3 regions of the Janthinobacterium aestuarii genome follow, and region 1 is predicted to be linked to each of the others. Evidence: predicted binding sites of a transcription regulator. Region 1 holds the regulator's gene; each other region holds the start of a gene.
What was found. Region 1 encodes LexA, which represses DNA repair genes until DNA is damaged. Its sites were predicted from a motif close to ACTGTATNNNNATACAGT; they were not measured.
Positions count from the first base shown of each region.

Region 2: a site for LexA is predicted at 2,609-2,626, ahead of OPV09_RS01205 (putative DNA modification/repair radical SAM protein). Genes of this name have one in related genera too.
Region 3: a site for LexA is predicted at 3,916-3,933, ahead of recA (recombinase RecA). Genes of this name have one in related genera too.

Region 1 covers NZ_CP142523.1:4,995,055-5,001,692, forward strand. The annotation lists gene rplI (50S ribosomal protein L9) at 1-56, opposite strand, end outside; gene rpsR (30S ribosomal protein S18) at 84-374, opposite strand; gene priB (primosomal replication protein N) at 390-698, opposite strand; gene rpsF (30S ribosomal protein S6) at 719-1,111, opposite strand; gene lexA (transcriptional repressor LexA) at 1,387-2,022, shown strand; gene OPV09_RS22495 (cystathionine gamma-synthase family protein) at 2,112-3,353, opposite strand; gene purF (amidophosphoribosyltransferase) at 3,500-5,023, opposite strand; gene OPV09_RS22505 (CvpA family protein) at 5,062-5,550, opposite strand; gene OPV09_RS22510 (SPOR domain-containing protein) at 5,571-6,560, opposite strand; gene folC (bifunctional tetrahydrofolate synthase/dihydrofolate synthase) at 6,585-6,638, opposite strand, start outside.
Region 2 covers NZ_CP142523.1:279,975-286,612, reverse strand. The annotation lists gene OPV09_RS01210 (UdgX family uracil-DNA binding protein) at 1-1,364, opposite strand, end outside; gene OPV09_RS01205 (putative DNA modification/repair radical SAM protein) at 1,361-2,593, opposite strand; gene modA (molybdate ABC transporter substrate-binding protein) at 2,731-3,489, shown strand; gene modB (molybdate ABC transporter permease subunit) at 3,505-4,182, shown strand; gene OPV09_RS01190 (sulfate/molybdate ABC transporter ATP-binding protein) at 4,194-4,895, shown strand; gene OPV09_RS01185 (TOBE domain-containing protein) at 4,921-5,688, shown strand; gene OPV09_RS01180 (response regulator) at 5,756-6,638, opposite strand, start outside.
Region 3 covers NZ_CP142523.1:5,973,202-5,979,839, forward strand. The annotation lists gene OPV09_RS26915 (DUF2889 domain-containing protein) at 1-77, opposite strand, end outside; gene OPV09_RS26920 (class I SAM-dependent methyltransferase) at 355-1,893, opposite strand; gene recX (recombination regulator RecX) at 2,050-2,505, opposite strand; gene recA (recombinase RecA) at 2,709-3,812, opposite strand; gene OPV09_RS26935 (response regulator) at 4,068-4,802, shown strand; gene OPV09_RS26940 (sensor histidine kinase) at 4,799-6,340, shown strand; gene OPV09_RS26945 (DUF4212 domain-containing protein) at 6,333-6,638, shown strand, end outside.

The DNA of each region.
Region 1 (6,638 bases):
ACGACTTCGCCGAGGTTACCGACGTTAACAACTTTTTCTAACAGAATGATTTGCATAGTTCTTCTCCAGGAATATCTGACCGATTAAGCGTGGTGCAGATCGGTGTATGGCAGCAGCGCGAGGAAGCGAGCGCGCTTGATTGCGGTGTCAACTTGGCGCTGGTAGTGCGCTTTGGTACCGGTCAGGCGTGCTGGCATGATCTTGCCGTTTTCTTGGACGAAGTCTTTCAGCGTGTCAACGTCTTTGTAGTCGACTTGCTCAACGTGAGCTGCGGTGAAGCGGCAGAACTTCTTGCGTTTGAACAACGGGTTTTGCTGTTTGCGTTTTTCTTTAAGCTTGAGCTTATTTTTGTCGAACTTTTTACCGAATGCCATGTCAGGCTCCTGTATCTAAAATGCGCTAGTCGGGGTGACTGCACTAAAATCAATGATGTGAAACACCAAACTCTTGCTGTTGCGGCTCTTCCTGGCCAGGAAACCCGTGAACTGATACACCCCGCCCAAGCTTGCCTGACTGAACCTGCCTGAGATTTCGCCAGCGGCTAGCGCTGCAACATCAAACTCGGTCAAACGGGCAATCCCTGCTTCCATCTGCTGCGAACTGTGTTGCAATACTGCATTCACAATCGGCAGCCCTGCCGGGGTATAGCGCAATATTTCGCGCTCGGCAATGATGGCGGTTACTTGTAGCTGGTTCAGCGCACGATCCTGGTCAAGAATTAAGCTGCTGCTGCTGCGGCTGGAGCGGCTGCTGGTGCTTCGGTGCGGTGGCTTTTGGCCGCGTCTTCGCGTTGTACCGATTTCATCATCGGCGAAGGAGCTGTTTCAGCTTTCTTCATTTTAACGGTCAGGTGACGCAACACGGCATCATTGAATTTGAATGCTGTTTCCAACTCGACCAGGGTCTCGTTGTCGCATTCGATGTTCAGGCAGATGTAGTGTGCTTTAGGCAGCTTTTGGATCGAGTAAGCCATTTGACGGCGGCCCCAATCTTCCACGCGGTGAACCGAACCGCCGCGGGTGGTTACGCTGGCTTTGTAGCGTTCGATCATCGCGGGCACTTGCTCGCTTTGGTCCGGATGGACGATAAAGACTATTTCATAATGACGCATGCAAACTCCTTCAGGTCGGATTGATAATCGCCCACCCCGGCGTCAAGACGGGTGTGGGAAGGTCAGCCGAAGATTATAACCGTCTTTTGCAAACGTTTCAATCATTCCTTCCACAAGCGCCTGAAAAGCCCGTGCGCCGCCGTGCTTTCCGGCCGCGGACAAGTATTTCTTGCGAAATTCGCCCAAAACACGGAAATCCCCTTGCATAGTGGGCGATACTGTACAAAAATACAGACTGTTCATATAGACAGCATTTTAGTATGCACCCACCGCTCATGATCAAGCTGACAGCACGACAAGAACAAATCCTGAACCTGATCAAGGACGCGATTGAAAACACGGGCTTTCCTCCCACCCGTGCCGAAATCGCCAATGAACTGGGTTTCAAATCGGCCAATGCGGCCGAAGAGCATTTGCAGGCCCTGGCCCGCAAGGGCGCGATCGAGATTTCGCCCGGCACCTCGCGCGGCATCCGCCTGATCGGTGCGGCCGCCGAAGCGCCGCCGTCGAAAGTGCCGGCAGCCCTGCTGATGTCGCTGCCCCTGATCGGCCGGGTGGCGGCAGGCTCGCCCATCCTGGCCCAGGAAAACCTGGAAGCGAGCTACAACGTCGACCCGGCCCTGTTCTCGGCCAAACCCGACTTCCTGCTGAAGGTGCGCGGCTGGTCCATGCGCGACGCCGGCATCATGGATGGCGACTTGCTGGCCGTGAAAAAGGTCGACAGCGCCAAGAATGGCCAGATCGTCGTCGCCCGCATCGGCGACGAAGTCACCGTCAAGCGCTACAAGAAGACGGGCTCCGTCATCGAACTGCTGCCGGAAAATCCGGACTTCAAGGTGATCACCGTGTCACCGGAAGATGAATTCGCCCTGGAAGGTTTGGCGGTAGGCTTGATGCGCAGCTGGCATTAAACTGCATGCTGGGGTCAGACCCGCCGGGTCTGACCCCAGTTTTTAGTTTGCCTCACAACTGGCACATGGCCTAATCACCAACACCGCTCTCAGCCCTCCAACGCTCCTCGGAAATCCTCAAGCAGATCCGCCTCGTCCTCAATACCGACGGACACGCGGATCAGCGATTCGGCGATGCCCATGCTGGCGCGGCGCTCGGCACCCATCTCGTAGAAAATCGTGTGGGCGACGGGAATGACCAGGGTGCGCGTGTCGCCGAGGTTGCTGGCGGGAATGGCAAGATTGAGACGATTGAGGAAATCGAAGCAGTCGATGCCATCTTTCAGCTCAAAGCTGAACAACGAGCCATAGCTGCGGAACAAGTCGGTGGCCAGCGCATGCTGCGGGTGCGACGCCAGGCCAGGATAATGCACGGCCGCCACTCTTGGATCCGCCTGCAGCATGGTGGCCAGCGCCAAAGCGTTCGAGCAGGTGCGATCCATGCGCAAGGCCATGGTTTCCGCGCCGACGGCGATATGATGCGCAGCTTCCGGCCCCAGCGAGGCGCCGAAGTCGCGCAAAGCCTTGGCACGGATTTGCGCGATGCCCCACTGCGCGGGCGCCGCCTTCTTGTAGTTCTCGAAAATGTTCGGATACTGCGTCCAGTCGAACACGCCCGTGTCCGTCAAGCTGCCGCCCAGGGCATTGCCGTGGCCGCCGATGGATTTCGTCAAGGCATTGACCACCAGGCCCGCGCCCACGGCTTTCGGGCGGAACAGATATGGCGTCGTCATCGTGTTGTCGACGATGTACAAGATGCCCTTCTCATGGCACAAGTCGCCGATTTTCTTCAGGTCAGCGATTTGCGTGCGCGGATTGGCGATGGTTTCCACAAACACGATGCGCGTGGCCGGCGTGATGGCCGCGGCCACATTGGCTACATCGGTGGCGTCGACGAACGACACGCCGATGCCCTGCCCCGTCACTGTTTGCCACAGGCTGTTGGTGTTGCCAAACAAAAAGGCCGACGACACGACATGGTCGCCCGCGCGCAGCAACGATTGCACCACGGCGCCGATGGCGCCCATGCCGGTGGCGAAGCACAAAGTCGCCACGGCGTCTTCCATCTTGTTGACCTTGTCTTCCAGCGCGGAGACGGTCGGGTTGCCTTGGCGGCCATAACGGAAGCCCGGCTCCTTGCCCTGGAACACGGACGCGAGCTGGCGCGCATCGGCGTAACCGAAGGCAACGGAAGTATGCACGGGCTTGTGCAGCGAGCCGTGTTCGATACCCTTGCGGCGGTCGTTGTGCAGGATGGTGGTGGTGAAGCCGTAGGTTTTTTTGTTGGTCATGGTGGAAGTTCCAAATACTCGTCTTGCCGCTTAACCCAAGGCAAGTGCTGGGGTCAGTCCCTCCGGGATCGGAATGCGCACCACTGGCGCGCATGCCCCCGACGGGTCTGACCCCAAAAAAAGCCCGGCAATAGCCGGGCCCAGTATCAAGCCTCGGTAGTAGCGAGGTTCAGGTTCAGCTGGGAACGCGGCGTATCTTCGGGCGCTGCCGCCTTCGGATGGTGGCGCGCATATTCCAGGCGGTCCAGGTATTCCTGCGACACGTCGCCCGTCACGTACACGCCATCGAAGCACGATGCCTCGAAGTTCGTCAAGGCCGGGTTGACGTCGGCGATCGCCTGCTTCAGCGCGCCGATATCCTGGTACACGAGGTAGTCGGCCGTGATTTCGCGGCACACTTCTTCCGTCGTGCGGCCGTAGGCGATCAGCTCGTCGCGCGTCGGCATGTCGATGCCGTACACGTTCGGGTAGATCACCGGTGGCGCGGCCGAGGCGAAGATGACCTTCGTCGCGCCCGCTTCACGCGCCATCTGCACGATTTCACGGCTGGTGGTGCCGCGCACGATGGAATCGTCGACCAGCAGCACCACTTTATCCTTGAATTCGGACGGGATCGCGTTGAGCTTCTGGCGCACGGATTTCTTGCGTGCCGCCTGGCCCGGCATGATGAAGGTACGGCCGATGTAGCGGTTCTTGATGAAGCCTTCGCGGTACTCGATGTTCAACGCCATGGCCAGCTGGATGGCGGCCGGACGCGAGGAATCGGGAATCGGCATGACCACGTCGATATGCACGCCTGGCAATTCGGCGCGGATCTTCTCGGCCAGGTATTCGCCCATTTTCAGGCGCGTGGCGTACACGGAAGCGCCGTCGATGACGGAGTCGGGACGGGCCAGATAGACGAATTCGAACACGCACGGGTTCAGGCTGGCATTATCGGCGCACTGGGCGCTGTGCAATTTCTTGTCGGCATCGATGAAGACGGCTTCGCCGGGACCGATGTCGCGCACGAAGCGGAAGCCCATGCCTTCCAGGGCTACGGATTCGGAAGCGATCAGGTATTCGGGCCCCTGCTCCGTTTCATTGATGCCCAGGCACAGCGGACGGATGCCGTGCGGGTCGCGGAAGGCCAGCAAGCCCACGCCGGCGATTTGCGCAACGGCGGCGTAACCGCCCTTGACGCGGCGGTTCAGCACGGTAACGGCCTTGAAGATGGCTTCCGGGTCCAGGTTCAGGCCCGTCGTCGCTTCCTGGATTTCATGCGCCAGCACGTTGAGCAGCACTTCCGAATCGGAATCGGTATTGATGTGGCGGCGGTCGTTCTTGAACATTTCCAGCTTCAACTGTTCCCAGTTGGTCAGGTTGCCATTGTGCGCCAGGGTGATGCCGAACGGCGCATTCACATAGAACGGTTGTGCTTCCTCTTCGCTCGACGAACCGGCCGTCGGGTAGCGGCAATGGCCGATGCCCGTTGTGCCTTGCAGCGAACGCATGTTGCGCGTACGGAAGACGTCACGCACGAGGCCGTTGGCTTTGTGCATGGAAAACATACTGCTGTGATTGGTCGCAATCCCTGCCGCGTCCTGACCGCGATGTTGCAGGAGCAACAATGCATCATAGAGCAATTGATTGACAGGTTGATGGGAAACGACGCCGACGATGCCACACATGGTGTGCTCCTAAACTGTGCTACTGATTTTAAAAAAATTCAAAATTTCACATGCTGCGCGTAAGCGGCAGGCAGATAAGGCTTGATGGCGCGCGCGCCCTGCTCCGCGAGCGGGCTGAACTGCGCGTTTTTCCAGAATGGCTGCTGCGGTATGGACGTCATGCCACACAAGATGACGGCGGTCAGCACGATCACAAGACCCCGCGCCACGCCGAACAGGGTGCCCAGGGTGCGGTCAGCCAGGCTCAGGCCCGTCACCTTGACGAGCGCGTCGACCGTCATGGACAGCAATCCCATCAAAATGCGCACGCCGATGAACAGCACGACGAAAGCCAGCAACAAACGGATGGCTTCGCCAGGCACGGCTTCCGGCAGGAATTTCGCCAGGGTGGCGCCATACGCATTGGCAATGACGAACGCCACGATCCAGCTGACCAATGACAGTATTTCCTTGACCAGGCCACGCATCATGCTGATCAGCACGGACGTCACCAGCACGAACAGCACCAGGTAATCGAAGATCGTCACGCGCGTTCAGCCTTGCAACATCACGCCGGTACCAGGCTGCCGCCCAGGCCCAGCTTTTGCAGCTTGGCGCGGGTCTTTTCAGCGTCTTCGCGGCTGCCGAATGGCCCCACGCGCACGCGGATGCGCTCGCCCGCCGGGCTCGAGACTTTCTGCGTGTACGACTTGATGCCCGCATCGCGCAGCTTGTCCTGCAATTCGTCGACCTTGTCCTGCGTCGCCAGGGCCGCTACCTGCACCACGAACTTGCCGCTGCCCGCGTCATGCGCCTTTTCCTGTGCTTTCTCTTGCGGCTTGCCTTCCAGAATCGCCAGCGCGCGCGCGGCATCGTCAGCCGATTGCGCCGGCTTGGCAGGCTTCGGCTCGGGCTTGGTTTCCGGCTTTACTTCATGCTTGGGCTCAGGCTTGGGTTCGGGCTTGGACTCGTGTTTCGGCTCGGGCTTGGTTTCGTGTTTCGGTTCAGGTTTCGGCTCCACCTTGACCGGCTTCGGTTCAGGCTTGGGCTCGGGTTTCGGTTCCACATAGGTCGGCTTGACCGGTGCAGGCTGGGCGGCCGCCAGCACGGGCGCCGGTGTCGGTGCAGGAGTCGGCTTGGCCGCAGGCGGCAACGGCGCGTCGACGATTTCCTCGGACTGGTCCAGGCCATTCGATGCGGCCTGGGCCGGGACAGCCGGCACGGGCGCCGGTGCAGGCGCGACGGCCTTTTCCTTCGACGGAATGTCGATGGCGATATCGTTGAACGGCGCCTTCGGCTCGGAGTCGAGCAGCATCGGCAAGCCGACAGCCACGCCCAGGGCCAGGGCAATGGCCCCGACCAGGCGGCGGCGTGCGCGCTTTTTTTCAGGCAAGACCGGGTCCGGCGCTTCCTTGCCGCCACGGCGCGATCCGCCGCCACCGGCGGTGTTGGCTGCGCGCTTGCGGGTCGGCGACTGTGCTTCGCCAGGGACATAAAAGCCGCTGTCTTCGCCAGAGGATTCTTGCTTGTTTTTAAACAGTTTCGAGAACAAGCCCATGCGTGATTTTCAGTCGAGTGCGTTTCAGTGAAGTGAGGATTTTCGGGCCTTCATCACGCCGGCAACGGTGAGGAAAGA
Region 2 (6,638 bases), 1.6 Mb from region 1:
GCGTAAGCCTGCCGCCGGCTGGACTCATCCGGTGCGCGCAGCACATACGCCGGGTGATACGCGGCAATCACCGAGCGCCCCGCATGCTGGACCGGCGTGCCGATCAGCGGCGTCATGCTCGCCGCGCCATCCTGCAGGATGGACTTCAAGGCCGTGCTGCCCAGCGCCACGATCACCTGCGGCTGGACGCGCTCAATCTCTTCTTCCAGCCAGCCATGACAGGCGAGGATCTCGCGTTGCGCGGGCGTCTTGTGCAGGCGGCGCTTGCCGCGTGGTTCCCATTTGAAATGCTTGACGGCGTTGGTCAGATAGATGCTGTCGCGCGCCATGCCCGCTTCCTGCATGGCTTGCTCGAGCAGCGCGCCGGCCGGGCCCACAAACGGCAGTCCCGCCAGGTCTTCCTGGTCGCCCGGCTGCTCGCCCACGAGCATGATGCGCGCCTGTGCCGGGCCAATGCCGGGCACGGCTTGCGTGGCGCTTTTCCACAGTTCGCAGCGGCGGCACTGGTCCAGGCTTGTCGCTACTTCGCGCACTGGCTGGGCGCGCTCGGCTGCAATCGGAATCATGGTGGCGCCGCTGCGCTGGCCCACGCTGGCCGTCTGGCCCGTGCGGCGTTCGCCGTTGGCGGCGCCGCTGAGCATGGCGGGCACGATGCCCCCTTCCGGCAAATTCTTCCAGAAACGCGAGGGGATATGGCTGTGCAGCAAATCCGCATTCACGCGCGCGGGATTGAAGATGCTGCGGTAGTAGGTCAGCCACAGGGCTTCGCCCGCATCGTCGATATCGGCTGCGCCCTGCATCAGTGCGGGGCCCGCGTGCAAGGTCGTGCCATCCCACAGCATGCTGGCAGCGGGCGTGGCGATCATCCAGCTGGTAGCTCCCATGCGGCGGGCGAAGTGGCGCGCCACCTGCGGCAGCACCTCGTGCACGGGTTCGAACCAGGCGACAAAACGGGGCGCGCCCTCGCATTCTGGCCGCTCGCGAAAGCGCACATACGCATGCATGTCGTGCTCCTCGCGGTGCACGGCCTTGACCATGGCGTGCAGGCGCGCGCCGTCCGCGTCGGCCGGCGACATCACGTCGTGCTGGCCCTGCTGCCAGCGCCACAGCACCTGGTACAAAAAGGCCCAGCGGTCAGGCACGTTGAAGCAGGCGGCGCTTTCCAGCAATTCCACCAGGGGACGCGGCAGGCGCAGCAGTGGCGCGCTGGTATCCGTCGCATCCGGCGCGGCGGAAAACAGGTCGCCATCGCCGGGACGCGACTGCCAGGCAACGTCGGCAGGTGGCACGCCAAGCGCGATCAGTTCGCGTGCCGCCGCGCGCCACTCGTCGAACGACTGCGCCAGCCGCACCACCGTACTCATGCGGCCTGCAGCTCCGGCCACAGATTCATCTGCTGCGGCGCCTCCGCCATGGCGCGCCGCAGGTGTTCCGAGGCGGTCGTGTCGCGTGCGGGAAAGTAGTCGGCCGTGATGATGAACGGCGCGATTTTCTTCATGCTGCAGCGCAGGCGGGACAGGTCGGCGTAGCGCACCTGCCGCAGCCGCCGCAGATCGACGATGCGCTGGGCATTGCGCAGGCCGATGCCGGGCACGCGGGCGATCATGTGCTGCGCCGCGCGGTTCAAGTCGAGCGGAAAATGTTCGCGGTGGGCCAGCGCCCACGCCAGTTTCGGGTCGATATCGAGCGCCAGGTTGCCGCCCGTGGCGGGCAGCAGTTCGCTGGCCTGGAAACCATAGCTGCGCAGCAGGAAATCGGCCTGGTACAACCGGTGTTCGCGCAGCATGGGCGGCGGCGCCAGCGGCACGCTTTTCGGACTGTCGGGGATCGGGCTGAAGGCCGAGTAGTACACGCGTTTGAGTTTATAACTGCCGTACAAGGTCTCTGCCGTGGAGAGGATCTGCTGGTCGTCGCTGGCGTCGGCGCCGACGATCATCTGCGTGCTTTGCCCGGCCGGCGCGAAACGCGGCGCGCGCGGTTCTTCCGCTTTCTCGTCGAGCTTGCGGCGTATCGACCCCATCGCCAGCTTGATCGTATGCACGCTCTTTTCCGGCGCCAGCTTTTGCACGCTGTCCTGTGTCGGCAGTTCGATATTGACGCTGAGCCGGTCGGCATAGCGGCCCGCCTGCGCGATCAGGGCCGGATCGGCGTCGGGAATGGTTTTCAAATGGATGTAGCCGCGGAACTGATGCACCTCGCGCAACTCGCGCGCCACCTGCACCAGCTGCTCCATCGTATAGTCGGCCGACTGGATGATGCCGGAACTGAGGAACAGGCCGTCGATGTAGTTGCGCAGGTAAAAGTCGCTCGTCAGTTTCACCACTTCGGCCACGGTAAAGCGCGCGCGCGGCACGTTCGACGTGCGGCGGTTGACGCAGTACTGGCAGTCGTACAGGCAGTAATTCGTCAGCAGCACTTTCAGCAGCGAGACGCAGCGCCCGTCCGGCGTGTAGCTGTGGCAAATGCCCATGCCCGAGGTGGCGCCAAAGCCATCCTTGCCGATGGAATCGCGCTTGGGCGCGCCGCTGCTGGCGCAGGACGCGTCGTACTTGGCCGCGTCGGCCAGGATTTCCAGCTTGTCCGTCAATTCCATGGCTCACCTCGATATACTGTGTTTATATACAGTATATCAGGGAATGCAGCTTGCGCTGGCTTGACCTGTGCGATGGCAGAGCGCTATATATCGGTGTATATTACGGACCAGGTTCTCTTCTCATCAAGGATACGATCATGCGCCTCACCTCCCTCGCCACACTGCTCGGCGCCGCCCTCTTCGCCACCGCCGCCTCGTCCGCCCTTGCCGGTGAAGTGGTCGTGTCGGCCGCGGCCAGCCTGACGAATGCGTTCAAGGAGGCGGCGCAGGGCTATGAGGCGCAGTATCCGGGCAGCAAGGTGTCCTTGAACTTCGCCGCTTCGGGCGTGTTGCTGCAGCAGATCGTCAAGGGCGCGCCCGTGGACGTGTTTGCCTCGGCCGACCAGGAAACCATGGATGCGGCGCAAAAGCAGGGCTTCGTCTTGCCGGCCGAGCGCATGGACTTCGTCGGCAACAGCCTGGTGCTGATCGTGCCGCACGATAGCAAGCTGGGCATCAAGAGCCTGGCTGACCTGACGCACAAGGGCGTGACCCGCGTGGCCATCGCCAATCCGGCCAGTGTGCCCGTCGGCCGTTATTCCGAAGGCGCGCTGAAGAAGGCGAAGCTGTGGGACGCCGTGCAACCGAAAGCCATCGGCACGCAGAACGTGCGCCAGTCGCTCGACTACGTGGCGCGCGGCGAAGTCGATGCGGGCTTTGTCTACGCGACCGACGCGGCCATCATGAAAGACAAGGTGAACGTGGTGCTGGAGGTGCCGCTGGACGCGCCCGTGCTGTATCCGATCGCCACCATCAAGGGCAGCGGCAATGGGGCGGAAGCGAAGCGCTTCGTCAGCTATTTGCAGACGGCGCCGGCGCAAGCCATCCTCGCCAAGTACGGTTTCAAGAAACCATAAAGCAAACGACTGCGCATGGATATCGCCTGGACCGCGCTGGCCCTGTCGCTCAAAGTGGCGACATGGGCCACGGCGCTCAACTTGTTGCTCGGCATCGGTACGGGCTATCTGCTGGCGCGCACGCGTTTTCCCGGGCGCGAGCTGCTCGACGCCCTGTTGACCCTGCCGATGGTGATGCCGCCGACCGTGCTCGGCTATTACCTGCTGGTGCTGCTGGGCCGGCGCGGCACCCTGGGCATCTGGCTGCAGGACAACTTCGGCATCAACCTGATTTTTACATGGCAGGGCGCCGTGATCGCTTCCACCGTGGTCGCCTTTCCCCTCGTCTTCAAGCCCGCGCGCGCCGCCTTCGAGGCCGTCGACGGCCAGCTCGAGCAGGCGGCCCGCGTGCTGGGCATTTCGGAAATGGCGATCTTCTTTCGCGTCACGTTGCCGCTGGCCTGGCGCGGCATCCTGGCCGGCGTGCTGCTGGGATTCGTGCGCGCGCTGGGCGAGTTTGGCGCCACCCTGATGGTGGCCGGCAGCATTCCCGGCAAGACACAGACCCTGTCGGTGGCCGTGTATGAAGCCGTGCAGGCGGGCCAGGACGACGTGGCCAATACGCTGGTCGTGATCATCTCGGTGGTCTGCATCGTGGTGCTGCTGTTGGCTGGCCGCCTGGCGCCCGGGCGCGTCGCGCACAAAGGACGCTGAGGATGACGCCCATGCAACTCGACCTCGACATCCGCGCCACCTTGCGCTCCGGCAAACGCCGCTTCGACCTGCAGGTGCAATGTACGTCCGGCAGCCAGCGCATCGCCATGTATGGCCCGTCCGGCGCCGGCAAGAGCATGACCCTGAAAGCCATTGCCGGACTCTTCACGCCGGACGAAGGCCATATCCGCCTGAACGGGCGCACCTTGTTCGACTCGGCCGCCGGCATCAATTTGCCGCCGCAGCAGCGCAATGTCGCCTACCTGTTCCAGGATTACGCGCTGTTCCCGCACCTGACGGTGCGCCAGAACGTGGGCTTTGGCCTGAGCCGCGGCTGGTTCAATCCGCGCGCGCGCGAAAAATTACAGAAGGTCGAGCATTGGCTCGACGCCTTCCACTTGCAGGAACTGGCGCACCAGTTCCCCGACGAGTTGTCCGGAGGCCAGCGCCAACGGGTGGCGCTGGCGAGGGCGCTCGTGGCCGAGCCGTCCGCGCTGCTGCTCGACGAGCCGTTCGCCGCCCTCGATCCGGCCCTGCGTGTCAAAATGCGGCTGGAACTGAGCCAGTGGCAACAGCGTCTGGACGTGCCCATGATCCTGATCACGCACGATCCGGAAGATGCGCGCATCCTGGGCGAGCACGTGCTGTACTTGCGCGACGGACAGATCGATAACAGGGAAGACCACATGGCATTGGGTGAACGCATTGGATAAAATCGGCTTGCAAGGCTCGCTATGGATGACGGTGGGCGGGGAAAACCTGGGCGGCGCCGGCAGGGTGGAATTGCTGGGCGCCATCGCCGAATGCGGTTCCATCACGCAGGCGGCCAAGTTGGTAAAGATGAGCTACAAGGCGGCCTGGGACGCCATCGACGCGATGAACAACCTGGCCGGCGAGCCGCTGGTCGAGCGCCTGACGGGCGGCAAGGGCGGCGGCGGCACGCGGCTCACGCAGCGGGGGCGCCAGCTGGTCGACAATTTCCGCATCATCGAACGCGAGCATGCGCGCTACCTGCGCCAGCTGGGCAGCCAGGCCGAAGGCATCGCCGACGATCTTTTACTCATACGGAGAATGGCCATGAAAACGACGGCGCGTAATCAATTCCTCGGCAAGGTGGCCGAACTGAAACAGGGCGCCGTCAACGACGAAGTCACCCTGGAATTGCCGGGCGGCCAGCACATCGTGGCCATCGTCACGCAGGGCAGCAGCGCAAGCCTGGGCCTGGTGCCGGGCGCGGAAGCGTTTGCGCTGATCAAGGCTTCGTCCATCATCCTCGTGGCCGACAGCGAAGGCGCACGCTTTTCCGCCCGCAACCAGCTGGCCGGCACGGTCACGCGCGTGCAGACAGGTGCCGTCAACACGGAAGTGGTGCTGGACTTGCCGCGCGGCGGCACGATCGCCGCCATCATCACCAATCAGAGCAGCACGGACCTGGGTATCGAACTTGGCAGCAGCGTGACGGCGATGTTTAAAGCATCTAGTGTGATCCTCGGTGTACCGGCGTAAACGGCGGCGCTGAGCAAAGTTCCGGGGTCAGACCCGGCGGGTCTGACCCCAGCTTTACGTTGCAGGCCTAATCCTTCAACCGCGACAACCAATCCGCCGCCGCCGCCAGCGCCAGTTCCAGCTCCTGCGCCGTGTGCGCCAGCAGGCTTGGGACTTCATCCAGGCGACCCGCGTCGATGGCTTCCTCGGTGGCGAACGCGGCGCGGATCAGGCGTTTCGTGCCCAGGGTGCCGACGGAGCCGCGCACGCTGTGCAGGATACGCGCCACGTCGCTGTGGCGGCCTGCCTGCAATGCTGTTTCCGCGTCGCGTACGGGCGTCATGCCCTTGTTCAGCGCGTCTTCGACCATGCGCCGCAGTACACCGCGCCCCTTCGCGTCACGTCCCATCACGCGCATCAGCGGCGCCATGGAAAACACCTCTTCATCGGCGACGCGTACGGGCTCGGCCGTCTGCACTGGCGGGCGCTTGGGCAGGTGGCGCAGGATGACTTCCATCATCTCTTCCACCACCACGGGCTTGGCGATGAAGTCGCTGATGCCGGCCGTCATGCAGCGCTCGCGCTCGGATGCCAGCACGCCGGCCGTCATGGCGATCACGGGCAGGCTCAGGCGCAGCTCCGTGCGGATGATGTGGGTGGCGCTGAAACCGTCCATGACGGGCATCTGCATGTCCATCAGCACGATGTCGTAGCGCAGCGCTTCCGTGCGCAGCCGTTCCACGGCTTGCAAGCCGTCGCCCACCACGTCGAGGGTGGCGCCCATGTGTTCGAGGATGCCGCGCGCCACGGCCTGGTTCAAATGATTGTCTTCCACCAGCAGGAAATGCACGCCGGCCAGTTCCGTGCCCAGTGGCTGGTGCAGGATGCGCTGCTCGCCGCCGTCGTTCTTGGTGATCAGTGCCTGGTGCAGGGCATCGAACAGGCTCGATCCCGTGATCGGTTTCATCAGC
Region 3 (6,638 bases), 980 kb from region 1:
TCGCGCATATACGCTTGGACGTCGATAACGCGGGAGTGCCGTAGGGCGCGCCGGGATACGGGAGTTGACAGGGGCATAAGACCGATGCCGCTTGCGCGGCCATAATTAGTAAGCAGCCATGTGCCTAAAGCACTCTGTTCGCAGCTTCTACGAACAGCAACCGCACCTGCGGCGCCGCAAAAACCCTAAAAGTGTAGCACACAGGGCGCTAGTTGCGCCGCAACATAATTTTTTATTGGTCGTGCCGTCTGCCGCAAATCATTAACGAAAATCGCAAAATCAATGACAATTATTCACAATGCAGATAACTTGAAAGCATGCCTGCGGCACCGGCGCACTGGCCGGCGCCGCGCTTCAGTCAGCCACACCCAGTGCGCGTAAAACGGGCAAGGTGCGCGCGGAAAAATATTCCGCGCGCGCCAGCAGTTCGGCCAGGTTTTCCTCTTCCGTCAACAAGGGCTGCCCGTCCTTCGTCAGCAGTTGCTCCAGGCGCAGCAGTACCGGCCACGTCGCGCGCACCCATTCTTGCGGCGTTGGACAACCTTGCTGTTTTGCCCACAGGAACAGTTGTTGTAAATGCGATACAACCACGCCGCCGCCCGTCAGGGGGCTGGCGAGGCTGTGCAAGTCGGTTCTTGCCAGCGCCTGCTCCAGCAAGTGCGCATTCAGCCGCGCCGTCTGCGGCCGCGCCACAGCGATGTCGGCCTCGTCCTGGACGGCAAGCACGCTGCCCTTGCTGACCAGCACCAATATGATCTGCAGCAAGGCGGCCAGGCCGGCTTCGCTACCCGCCAGTTGCAGCTCCAGTTCGCCTATCGTGTACACGCGATGGTCGGCCATGGCGTCGAGCACGGGCGCATACACGCGCTCGTCCATATCGGCGTCGCCCAGCACCCCGTGCACGCTCAACACCACTTCGTCGCGGGGCACGGCCAGCATCACGCGCACGGCCCGCACGGCGCTGACCTGGGCCAACGGCGTCAGCCTGCGCGCGCCCTTGACCCAGTAATCCTTGCGGAATTGCTCGTTGACGAGAAAGGCGCGCGTCGTCTCGCGGAAGACGGGATCGGGTATCTCGGCCAGGAATTGCTGGTGTTCGGCCGTCAGGTTCAGCATGTCGACCAGAGCGGTATAGTTGGCGGACGAGGCGAACTCCAGCTTGGCCTCGCCCAGCATGGCCGCAACGCTGGAAAAGGCCATCGGCTGCCAATCCGCATTGAAATATTCGTGTGCAATATAGTTGCGGTCCAGCGCTTTCAGCTTCTCGAAACGGTCCGCCAGCAGGGGATTGGCCTCCAGGTAGCGCGGTTGCACGGCGATCATCCTGTCGACAAAATCGATGGCGCCGTCGACTCGTGCCAGCACGCCCACGCCGGGCGCGCTCATGACGCGGCTATGCTCGGCCAGCAAGTCGCGCATCGGCATCATGGCACTCCAGCCCGGCTGCGTGTTATAGCTGATATAGGCGACGCCACCCACTTTCAGCTTGCGCTGCAGGAAATCGACGATCAAGGCGCGATTTTCTGCCGAGACCCAGCTCCAGATCCCGTGCAGGCAGATAAAGTCGAAATCGGGCAAGTCGTCACGGCGGCAAAACTGCGCGAACGATTCGTCCGTGAACTGTGCGCCGGCGCCGGTCACGCTGGCCAGCTCCTGCGCAAAGGTGGCCTGGGACGGATTGAAATCATTGCCATGCCAGCGCGTGGAAGACGCCGCCGCATGGATGTTGGCGCTGATGCCCTGGCCAAAGCCCAGCTCGCAAGCCGTGCCGCTGGCCGGCAAGGCAAGCCCGGCAGCCAGCAGGGGCAGCCGCAGGCGCAGAGGATTCAATTCTTCGTAATAGCCATAGGTATAGGCGATTTCGGCCACATAGCCGGCATTCCAGTTGCTCATCTCGATCCTGTCACGGTCAGTGGTGCTGCGCGCATCGCACAGCGTTCGAGCGCCAGAATACCTTATCGCGCGGCGTCGCCATACTGGAAACAAACGGCGTTTGAAAGCGCAGTTCATGGGGCACGACGGAGGCCGGCCGGCGCGCCATGGCCAGCCTCATTCCTCGTCGGGATCCAGCCCCTTCAAGGCCGCTTGCACGGCGCGCTGGGAAAAGCCGCGCTGCATCAGGAAGCGCATCTGCTTGTTGCGCTGCTCGGCATCCTGCGCTACTTCACCAAACTTGCGGCGCCACACTTCGCAGGCGCGCGCAACTTCCCCTTCGGCCAGGCCCGCCTTGAGTTCCTGCAGCGCCTCGCCGCCGATGCCATGGCTTTGCAACTCCGCCATGATGCGGCTATTGCCGAAGCGGGCCGAGCGGCGGTGGATCAGCGACTCGGAAAAGCGCTCCTGCGACAGCCAATTGGCTTGCTCCAGGCTGTCGAGCAAGGCTTCCACGTCATCGCCCTCCTGCGCATGGCGCTGAAGCTTGCGCCGCAATTCCATGCGGCTGTGTTCCCGCATCGACAAAAAGCGTAGCGCCCTGCCCTTCAGGCTTAGTTGTACTGCGGCCATACACCCACCTTGTCTTTCATTCCACAATCACATCACCCAAACACAATCGCCGCCCGGCGCAACAGCGCGGGACGGCGATCATGGTCCTACCTTGCGGCAAGCCATGCGTAGGTCGGATCAGGGCCCTTGGACCGTAATCCGACAACATTGTTGACGTCTGTGGTGTTGTCGGATTACGCGCGGCTTTGCCGCGCTAATCCGACCTACTCTGGCTTGGCTTCCGTAGCCTTGGCAGCCTTGTCGGCGGCTTTATCCGCTTTTTCCGGCTTTTCAGCAGCCAGCGGCGGCAGTTCGCGCACGCCCAGCGAAGCGCGGACCTTGTTTTCGATTTCGCGGGCCAGCGCCGGACGCTCCTGCAGGAAGGCGCGGGCGTTGTCCTTGCCCTGGCCGATACGTTCGCCGTTGTAGCTGTACCACGAACCGGATTTTTCCACGATCTTGGCATCCGAGCCCAGGTCCAGGATTTCGCCTTCGCGCGAAGTGCCTGCGCCGTACAGGATGTCGAAGTGCGCTTCCTTGAACGGTGGCGCGATCTTGTTCTTGACGACCTTGACCTTGGTTTCGTTGCCGATCACTTCATCGCCGGACTTGATCGAGCCGGTGCGGCGGATATCCAGACGCACGGAGGCGTAGAATTTCAGCGCATTGCCGCCCGTGGTTGTTTCCGGGCTGCCGAACATCACGCCGATCTTCATGCGGATTTGGTTGATGAAGATGACCAGGGTATTGGTGCGGTTGATGGAACCGGTCAGCTTGCGCAGGGCCTGCGACATCAGGCGCGCTTGCAGGCCTGGCAGGGAATCGCCCATGTCGCCTTCGATCTCGGCGCGTGGCGTCAGCGCGGCCACGGAGTCGATGACGACGAGGTCGACGCTGCCCGAACGCACGAGGGCGTCGCAGATTTCCAGCGCCTGCTCGCCCGTGTCCGGTTGCGAGATCAGCAATTCGTGCAGGTTCACGCCCAGCTTTTGCGCGTAACCGACGTCGAGCGCGTGCTCGGCATCGATAAAGGCGCACGTGCCGCCCAGTTTTTGCATTTCGGCGATGGTTTGCAGGGTCAAGGTGGTTTTACCCGACGATTCCGGACCGTAGATTTCCACCACGCGGCCGCGCGGCAAGCCGCCCACGCCCAGCGCGATATCGAGGCCGAGCGAACCGGTCGACACGACTTGCACTTCTTCGATCGGTGCGCTGGCATCCATGCGCATGACCGAACCTTTGCCAAACTGCTTCTCGATCTGCGCCAGTGCGGCGGCGAGCGCCTTGGCTTTTTCCGATGCGGGTACTACAGCTTTTTTATCGTCCATATGTTCTTTCAGCCGTTCTACAGTTGCGGATTCACGTGACGCATCTACGTGAACCGTGCAGCCTGCGATAGCGCCAGTGGGTTAAATTCTTTACACAGACAGTACTGTATAAAAAAACAGTGATCAATGCAAGCGGAACGTGGATTTGTTTTGAAACAGATCAATACAAGCCTGGATTTTCACAAAAATTCGCCACCTTGCGGAAAATGAAACACAATACAAGCTTCTACCGCCGCAAAGCATAGGAAGTGCACCATGCGTATTTTACTTGCCGAAGATGACAGCGTGCTGGCCGATGGCCTGACCCGCTCGCTGCGCCAGTCCGGTTATGCGATCGACTACGTCAAGACAGGTCAAGAGGCCGATACGGCCCTGTCCACCCAGGAATTCGACTTGCTGATCCTCGACCTGGGCCTGCCAAAAATGTCCGGCCTGGAAGTGCTGCGCCGCCTGCGCGCGCGCGCTTCGCTGCTGCCGGTGCTGATCCTGACGGCCGCCGATTCCATCGAACAACGCGTGAATGGCCTCGACCTCGGTGCCGATGATTATATGGCCAAGCCGTTCGCCTTGTCGGAACTGGAGGCAAGAGTGCGCGCCCTGACGCGCCGCGGCGCCGGCGGCGGCGCCACCATCATCAAGCACGGCCCCCTCAGCTACGACCAGGTGGGGCGCAGCGCCTACATCAACGACCAGATGCTCGACCTGTCGGCGCGCGAACTGGGCTTGCTGGAAATCCTGCTGGGCCGCACCGGCCGCCTCGTCTCGAAAGAGCAGCTGGTCGACCACTTGTGCGAATGGGGCGAGGAAGTGTCGAACAACGCCATCGAAGTGTATGTGCACCGCCTGCGCAAGAAGATCGAAGTAGGCGGCGTGCGCATCGCCACCGTGCGCGGCCTCGGCTATTGCCTGGAAAAATATTCGGAAGCGGCGCGCCTGAACGCTGAAGCGGGCGAGTCGGCAAGCCCGGCCAGCGGACCCGCCAGCAAGTGAAGGCGCGCGAGGCGCCAGCGGACGAGCCGGACGACGACGACTGGTTCGAGCCGCCCACCACGGAGCAGGATGACACGATCGAGCACTCGCTGTTCGGCGAAATCCTCGACTGGATGCTGGCGCCCCTGCTGCTGCTGTGGCCGATGAGCATCGCCATCACCTATCTGGTGGCCAAGGGCATCGCCAATCAGCCGTTCGACCATGCGCTGGAAGACAGCGTGACCGTGCTCACGCAGCAAGTCAAGCAGGCCGATGGCGCCATGTTGCGCCGCGCGCCGGACAAGAACAGCAGCAATAATAATGGCCGCGACTTGCTGCGCGGCGACGATGTCGACACCCTGTATTACCTGGTGGTGGGTCCGCGCGGCGAATACCTGGCCGGCGACCGCGATTTGCCGCCGCCGCAGGATCCCGACAAATACCGCAGCGGCATGGTGCTGTTTCGCAACGACACCATCCACGGCACGCCCGTGCGCGTGGCGTTCAGCTATCTCGACATTCCTGCCGACAACGACGATGAGCCGCACCGCGCGCTGGTACAAGTTGCCGAAACCCTGGAGAAACGCGCCCAGCTGGCCAATGAAATCATCAAGGGCGTGATTTTGCCGCAGTTCATCATCCTGCCCGTGATCCTGGCTCTCGTCTGGTTTGCCCTGGCGCGCGGCCTGTCGCCGCTGGCGCAATTGCAGGAGCGCATACGCGCCCGGCCACCCGACGATTTATCTCCCATCGAATCGGGCCAGGTACCCGAGGAAATCACGCCGCTGGTCGGTTCGCTCAACGAGATGCTGGCGCGGCTATCGCTGTCGATCGACATGCAGAAACGCTTCATCGCCGATGCCGCGCACCAGATGAAAACGCCGCTGGCCGGCATGCGCATGCAGTCGGAACTGGCCCTGCGCCAGACCGACCACGACGAGATCCACCGCTCGCTGCTGCAACTGGCGAAAAGTTCGGAAGCGGCCACGCGCCTCGTCAACCAGTTGCTGGCCCTGGCGCGCGCGGAAAACCAGCCGCAGGCGGGCACGGCGTTCGAGCCGATCGAGCTGAGCGAACTGGCGCGCGGCGTGGTGCAGGACTGGGTGCAAGCTTCGTTTGCCCAGCATATCGACCTGGGCTTCGAGCAGCCCGCGTATTCGATCATGATTTCCGGCAATGCCATGATGCTGCGCGAGCTGCTGAGCAACCTGATCGACAACGCCCTGCGCTACACGCCGTCGGGCGGCAGCGTCACGGTGCGCGTGCGCAGCACCCTGGAACTGGCCATCCTGGAAGTGGAAGATACGGGTCCCGGCATTGCGCCGGCCGAGCGGGCCCACGTGTTCGAACGCTTTTACCGCATTCTCGGCAGCAATGTCGACGGTAGCGGCCTGGGCCTGGCCATCGTGCGCGAAATTGCGCAGCAGCATGGCGCCGAAGTCGATATTTTTAACAATCCGCGCGCGCAGTCGCCGAAGCTGCCGGGCACCCTGCTGCGCCTGAGCATCGCCCTGCTGTTGCCGGACGCGCCAGAAGAGGATGACATCACGTATGGATAAGCCGAGCCCACCCGTTGCCCCGGCGCAGCCCGCGCGCACGCCCAGCCCCGAGCTGCAGGCGCGCCGTGATATGCACTGGCGCAAGACGCGGCGCCTGACGGCCATCCTGCTGCTGGTCTGGCTGCTGACGGGTTTTCTGACCGTGTTCTATGCGCGCGAGCTGCTGCACCTGAACCTGTTCGGCTGGCCGCTGCCCTTCTATATGGCGGCCCAGGGCGCCTCGCTCGTGTACCTGGCCATCATCGCCTTCTATGCCTGGCGCATGCGGCGCCTCGACCGGGATTTCCATACCGAGGAG